Regions from separate parts of the Sphingobium sp. TomTYG65 genome, predicted to be linked through region 1. Evidence: riboswitches for the same ligand, from Rfam matches in the RefSeq annotation. Region 1 holds a riboswitch; each other region holds the start of a gene.
What was found. A riboswitch is a leader RNA that binds a small molecule or an ion and turns the genes downstream of it on or off. The one in region 1 is predicted to bind cobalamin.
Positions count from the first base shown of each region.

Region 2: another riboswitch for cobalamin. It lies ahead of ACZ5Y5_RS19490 (DUF1636 domain-containing protein); the one in region 1 lies ahead of ACZ5Y5_RS18990 (TonB-dependent receptor).
Region 3: another riboswitch for cobalamin. It lies ahead of ACZ5Y5_RS00520 (TonB-dependent receptor plug domain-containing protein); the one in region 1 lies ahead of ACZ5Y5_RS18990 (TonB-dependent receptor).

Region 1 covers NZ_AP027331.1:1,151,162-1,154,431, reverse strand. The annotation lists gene chrA (chromate efflux transporter) at 1-386, shown strand, start outside; gene ACZ5Y5_RS18995 (hypothetical protein) at 523-702, shown strand; cobalamin riboswitch at 961-1,206, shown strand; gene ACZ5Y5_RS18990 (TonB-dependent receptor) at 1,388-3,270, shown strand, end outside.
Region 2 covers NZ_AP027331.1:1,254,560-1,257,829, forward strand. The annotation lists gene ACZ5Y5_RS19485 (alpha-amylase family glycosyl hydrolase) at 1-1,140, opposite strand, end outside; cobalamin riboswitch at 1,366-1,560, shown strand; gene ACZ5Y5_RS19490 (DUF1636 domain-containing protein) at 1,728-2,135, shown strand; gene cobT (nicotinate-nucleotide--dimethylbenzimidazole phosphoribosyltransferase) at 2,132-3,148, shown strand; gene ACZ5Y5_RS19500 (histidine phosphatase family protein) at 3,145-3,270, shown strand, end outside.
Region 3 covers NZ_AP027330.1:104,561-107,830, reverse strand. The annotation lists gene ACZ5Y5_RS00525 (ABC transporter substrate-binding protein) at 1-55, shown strand, start outside; gene ACZ5Y5_RS00520 (TonB-dependent receptor plug domain-containing protein) at 92-1,909, opposite strand; cobalamin riboswitch at 2,083-2,352, opposite strand; gene mobA (molybdenum cofactor guanylyltransferase) at 2,377-2,910, shown strand; gene cobA (uroporphyrinogen-III C-methyltransferase) at 2,993-3,270, opposite strand, start outside.

The DNA of each region.
Region 1 (3,270 bases):
TCGCCGCCGCAACGCTCGGCGCGATCCTCACCACCTGGGTGACCTTCGTCCCCTGCTTCCTCTGGATCTTCGCAGGCGCGCCCTTCATCGAACGCCTGCGCGGCAACCGCGCCCTGTCCTCCGCCCTCACCGCCATCACGGCGGCAGTCGTGGGCGTGATCCTGAACCTTGCTCTCTGGTTTGCGATCCACACGCTCTTCGCCAGGGTCCACGCCATGCCCACTCCAACCGGATCGCTCGACGTGCCGGTCCTCGCGTCGATCAACGTGCCCGCGCTCATCCTCTCCGCCGCCGCCCTGATCGCCGTCCTGCGCTTCAAGGCCGGAGTGCTCCCCGTCCTCCTCTGCTCGGCAATAGCGGGCGCGGCCTATGTCCTCCTGACCTAAGGCGGCGCAGACGCGACAAGCGCGCGAACTGCTTCAAAAAAGTTGATGCTTGTCGCGTTTAACCTGTTTTATAGCCGCTGCGAGCGTCCCGGTGATATAGGGACCGCCATAAGAAATAAGAGAGAGGATTTGGGCCATGCGCCCCCATGACGCATCACATTTTACCGCCTGCGCGGCCCATGAAGCGCAGCAGGCCAGAGAAGCTCGCCTGCGCGGAGCGGACCAGGCAACCATCGCCCTGCACAATGAACGCGCCGTCCGCTACCAGGCCATGGCCCTGCGCCTGAAGCGCAACTCCGGCAACGCGCTGAACTGATCCGAAAGCTCAAATCCTAAACCCTCCCCGTCAAAGATGGGGAGGGGTGCCATCGGCCCCGCCGATGGTGGAGGGGAACTGCGCAACCTCCGGCCTGCCCGCTCCCTGCGCCCTCAGCCCGTCATGTCAGCGAAAGCTGGCATCTCTGCCCACAGCGCGCCCTCTAAGATCCCAGCTTCCGCCGGGGATGGCGGCTCCCACCAACTCACCCCCTTGCCCTCCGCTTGCACGCTCGCTATCGCCACTCCACCCGGGTCACCCCGGTTTGATCGCGCCGGTGCCTCGAAAGAGGCTTAAAAGGGAACATGGTGCAGGAGGCGTCCGCCTCCTCAAGCCAAGGCTGTCCCTGCAACTGTAAGCGGCGAGCGCGATGCACATCGCCCTTCCTCACAGGCAGGAAGGGCAAGTCACTGGGCCGGACGCTAAATCCTGCGGGGCCCGGGAAGGCCGTGCATCAAGCGACGACCCGCGAGCCAGGAGACCTGCCTGCGTCTGGTCGCTCTTGCCTTGGTCCAGGGGATGGCCGCGGCACGGTAACTTCCGTCTGAGCGACGAACGAGCGGTGGAGGCCGCTTCGGTGACGTTGGCGGCCGCCTTGGGGGCGTCCGGCTGTCGGCGTGCGCCGGCCGTTCGCGTGGGCGGCAGGTCTCTTACCGGATGTCGCCAGACGCCCGGAGTGAATGACATGAAATCCCGTAACTCACTGGCATGGGCGGCCTGCGCCCTGACCACCAGTCTTTCCGCTTCCCCTGCACGTGCCGCCGATGATGCGGAAACCGCCGAAGCCGCCGCCACCATCGTCGTTTTCGGCCGGGGAGAGGATAAGATCGGCACCGCACATGCCGCCAGCGAAGGCAGCGTCGGCGGCGCGGACCTGCTCGTCCGCCCGCTGCTGCGCGTCGCCGAACTGCTCGAAGCCGTGCCCGGCATGGTCGCCGCCCAGCATTCGGGCAGCGGCAAGGCCAATCAATATTTCCTGCGCGGGTTCAACCTCGATCATGGGTCGGACTTCACCACCTATATCGACGGCGTTCAGATGAACTTTCGCACCCATGGCCATGGTCATGGCTATCTCGACCTCAACGGCCTCATCCCCGAAATCGTCGCGCGCGAGGATTTTCGCAAAGGTCCCTACCGCGCGGACGGCGGCGACTTCGCGCTGGCGGGCGCGGCCTATATGACCACGATCGACGGCTATGACCGTCCCTGGATATCGGCGGAGGGCGGCTCCTATGGCTGGCGCAGGCTGGCGGCGGGCGGCACCGTGAAAGCGGGCGGCGGCGACCTCACTCTCGTCGCGCAGGCCAAGGCTTATGACGGCCCTTGGGAAGAACCGGAACATCTGCGCCATTATGCAGGGTTCGCCAAATATGCGCTGCCCGCCGGCCCCGGAAAGCTGGAAGCATCGGTCCACGCCTATCGTGCGACCTGGCGCCCGACCGAGCAGATTCCCGAACGGATCATCGGCACGCCCCAATGTCCGGACGTCTTTTGCTCGCCCGATCCATCCGCACGCGGCGAAACCACGCGCATCATCGGCAATCTCGCCACCGTCCAGCCGACGTGGCGGGCCAATCTTTACGCGCAATTCTACGACTGGACGATGTTTTCCAATCCCACCTATGCCGATCCGGACGGGACCAGCGCGCAGATCGAACAGTTCGACCGCCGCTGGGTCCTTGGCCTGACCGGCGAGAAGCGCTGGGACCTGGGTCCCGTTCTCCAGCTGAAACTCGGCACGGAGAACCGCTATGACGCGATCGGCAATGTCGGCGTCAACCGCACCGCAGACCGCGCCTTCCTGGCCTCGCTCGGCCGCTACCGGGTGAAGGAAGCCTCCGCCGCCCTCTATGGGGAAGCGACCCTTACGCCCCTGCCCGGCCTGCGCCTGACCGGCGGGTTGCGCGGCGACCATTATCATTATTCGGTCACGGCGAAGGACGCGGCCGCCGCAGCCTTGGGCGAAGGCAGCGGCTCCGACACCCTCGTTTCGCCCAAGGCCGCGATCGCCTATCAGCTAAGTCCCCGCGTCGAACTCTACGCCAATTGGGGCCGGGGCTTTCATTCCAATGATGTGCGCGGCGCGGTGAACGCCACCACGCCCGTCCCTCTGCTCGTCCGCGGCACCGGCAAGGAATTGGGCGCGCGCCTGCAACTGCCCGGCTTCTCCTTCACCGCCACCTATTGGTGGCTGAATGTCGGTAGCGAACTGCGCTTCGTCGGCGATTCCAACGCCGTCGAACCGTCAGGGGCCAGCAGCCGCCATGGCTATGAACTGGTCGCCTTCTGGCGTCCTTTCCCCTGGCTCGCCTTCGACGGCAACTACACCGCCAGCCACTCGCGCTACGACAATGGCGATCATATTCCCAACGCGTTCAAAAATGCCGCCTCCGCCGGGGCGGCGATCGTTCTCGACCCATGGGAAGCCAGCATCCGCCTGCGCCATCTCGGCCCCTCGCCGCTGATCGAGGACAATAGCGTGCGCGATCCCGGCAGCACCGTCGTCAACGCCCGCGCCGCCTGGAAGGGGAAGCATGTCCAGATTTATGGCGAGCTGCTCAACATCCT
Region 2 (3,270 bases), 100 kb from region 1:
CTCGAAAGGGATATCGACCTGGGTGATCCCCAGTTCTTCCCCCTGATAGAGGATCGCATTGCCGCGCAGCGCGACCAGCAGCGCCATCTTCACCCGCGCAAAGGCCGCCCGATCTTCCGCCGCGCACCATCGCGACAGGGCGCGCGGCGCATCATGATTTTCAAACGCCCAACTCGGCCATCCCATCTCGGGCTCATCCGGCCACCGCGCCACCGTCTCCGCGACCAGCGCGGGGGTCAGCGCTTCGGCATAGAGAAAATCGAAGCCATAGGCGCTGTTCAGCCGTTTTTCTCCGGACGTATAGGCTTTCATCTCCTCCTCTGCCCGGTTGCCGCCGACCTCGGCCATGGTGAAGATCGCGCCATAGCGGTCGGTGAGCGCCCGGATACGCTCGACAAAGCCCAGCATGTCCGGGTGCGATTGGCTGTAACGCCGGATCTGATAGTCGAACGGCCGGGTGCGGGGCTTGCCGTCATCGGGCGCGGGCGGATTGTCGCGCAGCATCGGATCGTGCATCGCATGGTTCAGCGCATCCAGCCGGAACCCATCGACGCCCCGCTCCAGCCAGAAGCGCATGGCAGCGAGCAGCGCATCCTGCACCTCCGGATTATGGACATTGAGCTGCGGCTGGCTGGCCAGAAACTGGTGCATATAATATTGTCGCCGCCGCGCGTCCCAGGTCCAGGCGGGGCCGCCAAACACTGATTGCCAATTGCAGGGCGGCGTGCCGTCGGGCTTTGGATCGGCCCAGACATACCAGTCGTGCCGGGCATTGCTCTTATTCTCCCGGCTTTCGCGAAACCAGTCATGCAGGTCCGATGTGTGGGCATAGACCTGATCGATCGTGACCTTGAGCCCCAATTCATGCGCCCGCGCCACCAGCGCGTCGAAATCCTCGATCGTGCCGAAGATCGGATCGACCCCGCAATAATCGGCAATGTCATAGCCGAAATCGCGCATGGGGGATGTGAAGAAGGGCGAAATCCAGATCGCGTCCGCGCCCAGCCGGGCGATATGCTCAAGCCGCCGCGTGATACCGGGCAGGTCCCCGATCCCGTCGCCATTCGAATCCTGAAAACTGCGCGGATAGATTTGGTAGATGACCGCGCCCTTCCACCAGGGCTGACCGGAATCGCTCATGGGTGACGCTCCCTTGCTGCAAATGCAGCATACACATGTCCCTGCCGTCATCTACCGCTTGCGAGCAGGCCGCCCCCGCTTTATCAGCAGCCCCGCGACAGGTTCCCGAGAGGGGACGAGAGCAACGCGCTTAAATGGATCGCTCAACCTCCGTTCGCCCTGTTCAAATGAGTCGCTTGCCTCATTCGAATGTCGAAGGGCGCGGGCGGGCTTCGACAGGCTCAGCCCGAACGGAAATGGGGTGATCATCTGAAGCGCGCTGCTCAAAGAGGGAAGTCGGGTGCAATACCCGCGCTGCCCCTGCAACTGTAAGCGGTGAGCGGACCGGCCACAGCGCCATTGGGACACAATAGTCCCGAGAAGGCGGCCGGAACGCACTGACCCGTGAGCCAGGAGACCTGCCTGCCGCAGTCGTTCTTCGACCGGACAGGGTGTGCCGGGCGAACGGGGTCCCCCTCGCGTAGCGACAGCCATCGCCTTTCCGGTTCGCCCCTGGCGTCACCGGCAAGGCTGTTTGCGGTTCGAAAAAGCGGGAGGACCCTGATGAAGGTCTTTCATGTGCATATGGTTATGAAAGGGCGCCGCTGATGTTGCGCTCCGTCGAAAATCAGGCGTCGGTGGTCGTCTGCTCGACATGCCGCCTGTCTCCCGACCAGCGGGAGGACGAGCAGGGCCGTCGCGGCGGCGCGCTGCTGGCCGAAGCGATGCGCGATCTCCAGGCGCAGGAGCCCGCCTACGCTGCCGTCTCCGTACAGGACATGCCCTGCCTCTTCGCCTGCCAGCGCCATTGCACCGTCCATGTGCGCGGACCCGGCAAGGTCGGCTATGTGCTGGGCGACTTCACGCCCGACGCAGACGCCGCCCGCTCTATCCTCGACTATACGCTCCGCCACGCCGCGAGCGAGGAAGGCGTCGTCCGCTATGCCGATTGGCCGCAGGGCGTGAAGGGCCATTTCATCGTCCGCACGCCGCCCGAAGGCTTCGTCTGCTCATGATCCGGTTCGAGGATGCTGCCGCCTTCACCCGCGCCCTTGCGACCCTGCCGACGGCGGATGCAAACGCCATCGAAGCCGCCGCCGCCCGCCAGGCGCAACTCACCAAGCCCGCCGGCTCGCTCGGCCGGCTGGAGGAAATCGCGATCTTCATGGCAGGCTGGCAGGGCGCGGAGCGTCCCCGCGCCGACCGCATTCGCGCCGCCATATTCGCGGGCAACCATGGCGTGGCGGCGCGCGGGGTCAGCGCTTTCCCTGCAGCCGTCACCGCCCAGATGGTCGCGAATTTCCAGACGGGCGGCGCGGCGATCAACGCGCTCGCCGCCGCCTGTGGAGCCGAGCTCTCCATCGTCCCGCTCGACCTTGACCGGCCGACTGCGGACATCTGCGAAGCCCCGGCGATGAGCGAGGCGGAATGTCTCGACGCCCTCAACGCAGGCGCGGCCGTGGTCAAGGCAGGCACCGACCTGCTGTTCGTCGGCGAGATGGGCATCGCCAACACCACCCCCGCCGCAGCATTGTGCGCGCAATCCTTCGGCGGCCTGGCCAGCGACTGGATCGGACGCGGCACCGGCATCGATGAAGAGGGCCTCGCACGCAAGGCTGACGCGGTTTCTCGGGCGCTCGCACTCCACGGCCCCCATTGCACCAGCGCCTTCGAAACGCTCCGCCGTATTGGCGGGCGGGAGATCGCCGCTATGGCCGGGGCCGTACTCGCCGCGCGCCAGTTGAGCGTGCCCATGCTGCTCGACGGTTTCATATCCTGCGCAGCCGTCGCCCCGCTCGCCCGCGACAATCCCGCCATCACCGCGCACTGCCTCGCCGCCCATGTTTCGGCCGAAGCAGGTCATGCGCGGCTGCTGGCCATGCTGGGCCTCAAACCGCTGCTGCATCTCGACATGCGCCTTGGCGAAGGCAGCGGCGCGGCCGTCGTGGCGCAGATCGTCCGTTCCGCGCTCGCCGCGCATGGGGAGATGGCGACCTTCGCGGAGGCCGCCGTCGCAGGCGCGCTGTGAGCAGCTTCACCCTCCACCTGATGCGCCATGGCGCGCCGCAGACGCCGGGCCTGCTGCTCGGCCATACCGATACGCCGCCTGATCCTGACGCGATGCAGCCATGCCTGAACCGCGCCCGCGCC
Region 3 (3,270 bases), on a different replicon from region 1:
TGTAGAGGCCGCCCGCAGCATCGTGGCTCAGGTGAACGCCACGTCGGGCCATTGAGGGGCGAAAGATCACGCCCGCCCCTCCAGCCTGCCGTCAGAAACGGACACGCACGCCGCCAAAGGCCGAGCGGCCGTAGGTGTTGTAGCCATAGACGGTGGCGTATGCCTCATCAGTCAGATTGTCGATGCGGCCGTATATTTCCAGATTCTGCGTGATCGGAAAGGAGGCGCGGACGCCCAGAAGCGCATAGCCATCGATCCGCTGCGTCAACGTCGCATTGTTGAAGCTGTCACTCACCATGGTCAGCGTGGCCCCCGTGGACAGGCCGAACGACCAGTCATAATCGGCCGAAACACTGACGGCGTTGGTGGGGCGGCGCGGCAGGCGAGCGCCGGTATCGCGGTCGCGCGCATCGATATAGCTGTAGGCGGCCGTGACCGCCAGCGCATCGACCGGCCTCAGCGTCAGCATCGCCTCCACCCCCTTGGCGCGCGTGCGGCCAAGATTGAAGTAGCGCGATGTGCCGAAGTCGAAGTCGATCTGGTCGCGAATGTCCCGCTGAAAAGCGGTGAGCGAGAGGATCGCCCGATTGCCGTCGAGCCGCTGGTCGATGCCGATATCATAGCTTTTCGACTGTTCAGGACTAAGGGTGCTGTTGCCGCTGAAGCTGTCGTAAAGCTGATAGAGCGATGGCGCCTTGAAGCCTTCGCCATAGCTTGCGCGGAAGTTGGTCTGCCCTGCATTGGGCGTGTAATTGGCGTTGGCGCCCAGCGTGGTCGCGCCGCCGAACTGGCTATGGTCGTCATGACGCACGCCCCCGGTGAGCGCCAGCCCGGTGAGCGGCTTCACCACCGCCAGTGCATAGACGCTGTCGATATTCGCCCGGTGGCTTTCGGTCGAACCGAAGCCGGTGAAATCATAGTCGGGTCGTTCATGCTCATAACCGAAGATCAGCTTGGCTTGATCGACCGGCTGATAGACACCTTCATATTCGAAGCGCAGGTTGGTGCCGGAATAGCCATAGTCGCCGAACGGAGAGAAATAATCGCGGTCATTGCGGAACCAGGTGACGGCGGCACGCTGGGTCAGCTTGCCATCGAGCAACGCTAGATTGAGACCCGCATAACCAACATATTGGTCAAGCTTGCTCTTGTCGGCGGTGTCCATCGGCGCACCGAAGAACACATCGGTGTCCAGATCCGCATGAATATAATAGCCACGCAGATCCAGGCTGAGATTGTCGGTGAAGCTGAGCTTCAGCTTGGCGTGGGTGGCGATATTTTCATAACCGTCCTTCTCCGTGCCGCCCTGTGCAGCGGAAATCCCATCCGTCCGGAAATAGGCGACGCCCGCACCGCCCGAGGCAATGCCGCTGGTGCCTGACACATCGGCCTTGGCATTCAGCGTGTCGGCATAGCCATAATCGACCGAGGCGGTGCCGCCGAAGCCCTCGCCCGGCTCGCCACTCATAATGTTGATGACGCCGCCGATCGCCTGGCTGCCATAGACGACCGAGTTCGAGCCGCGCAGGATTTCGACGCGCCGGATATTGCCGGTCAGCAAATTGCCAAAATCATACATGTCGCCGATGCCGCTCGGATCATTCACCTTAACGCCGTCCAGCAGCACGAGCGTCTGCGTCGTTTCCGCGCCACGGATCGAAATGCCGGTGACGCCGCCCACGGCATCCGCGCGGTTGAACCGCACCCCAGGCGTGGTGGCGATCAGATCGGCGATGCTGACATTCTGGCGGGTCTCGATCGTTTTGGCATCGATAACGGTGACGGCTTGGCCGACTTCATCGCGCGGCTGCTGGATGCCGAGAGCAGTGACGATAATGTCGTCATTGTCCTGCGCAAGCGCGGGGGTAGCGGCGAGCAGCGCCAGCAGCGAAATTCCGGTCCTGATCATCTTTGTCTTCCCTGAGCGTCAAGCGACTCTGGGACGGAGGCTTCCGCTCGAACGGCCGGCTTGCGGCAAAGGACAGACGCCAGCGCCCCGCCCCGCACACCGATGCGGCCCCCGCCGCTTCGCGTCGCTCAGACGGAAAACACCGTGCCCGGGCCGGTCCCTGGACCCAAGGCAAGAGCGACCATGCGCCGGCAGGTTTCCTGGCTCGCGGGTCAGGGCAGCGATGCACGGGCCTTCCCGGGCTGTTTTTGCCCAGTGGCCGGTCACCCTCGCCTTCCCCTTTCGAAGGCTACGGGTTCCCAAGTGCATCGCGCTCACCGCTTACAGTTGCAGGGACAGCCGCGGAATTGGGCGAAAGCTCGCCCGCACCGCATTCCCTTTCCGGCGCGATCTTCTTGTCGTGAACGGTTGCCCGCTCACGCGCCGCGCCATAGGGGAAAGACAAGGTTCTGCCAAGGAGTGGATCGATGCGATTGCTGGGCGCGGTGCTGGCCGGGGGGCGATCCAGCCGGTTCGGAAGCGACAAGGCGCTTGCCGTGCTGGCGGACGGACGGACGCTGCTGGAGCATGCGGCGGCCGCGATCGGGCCGCATGTGGAAGCCGTGGTGGTTTGCGGGCGGACGGTCGAGGGCATGATGAGCCTCACAGACCGACCCGCACCGGACATGGGGCCGCTCGGCGGCCTCAACGCCGCGCTGCATCATGCGGCTACCCAAGGTTATGACGCGGTGCTGACGACCGGATGCGACATGCCGCTTTACCCGGCTGCGCTCGCGGAGGCGCTGACCGGCGAAGGAGCTGCGGTGCTGAAGGGACAGCAGCTGGCGGGATATTGGCCTGCTCCGCTCGCGGCCGAACTGGACGCGCATCTGGCCGAGGAGAATAACCGGTCCATCTATGGCTGGCTGGAGCGGATCGGGGCGCGGATCGTCGAGCGACCGGATATAGTTTTGCCCAACATTAATCGGCCGGAAGATCTGGCCGGGCTGGGCGATGTCTGAGCCTGTCGATGCCCCTTGCCTTCCTTCCAACTAAGGTAGGGACATCGACAGGCTCAGGGCGAAGCTGCGGAGGGTCCAGAGTTCAGGCTTGCAGAGCGACGCTCGTCGCGACCTCCACAGGCATGGCCGTGCCCGCCACCGCTTCACCAATCAGAAGCAGGGTCGGATCTTCATCGCTGATCGTCGCTACCAGGAAGGCGAGCGCGGACAGCTTGCCGCGGATCAGCCGTTCGGTGGGAAGCGACACGTTGACCGCAACCATCACCGGCGTTTCGGGATCGCGCCCGGCGGCGATCATCTGGCGGCTGATCTCTCCAGCAGCGGCGCGGCCCATATAGATGCCGAGCGTGCCGCCAGGGC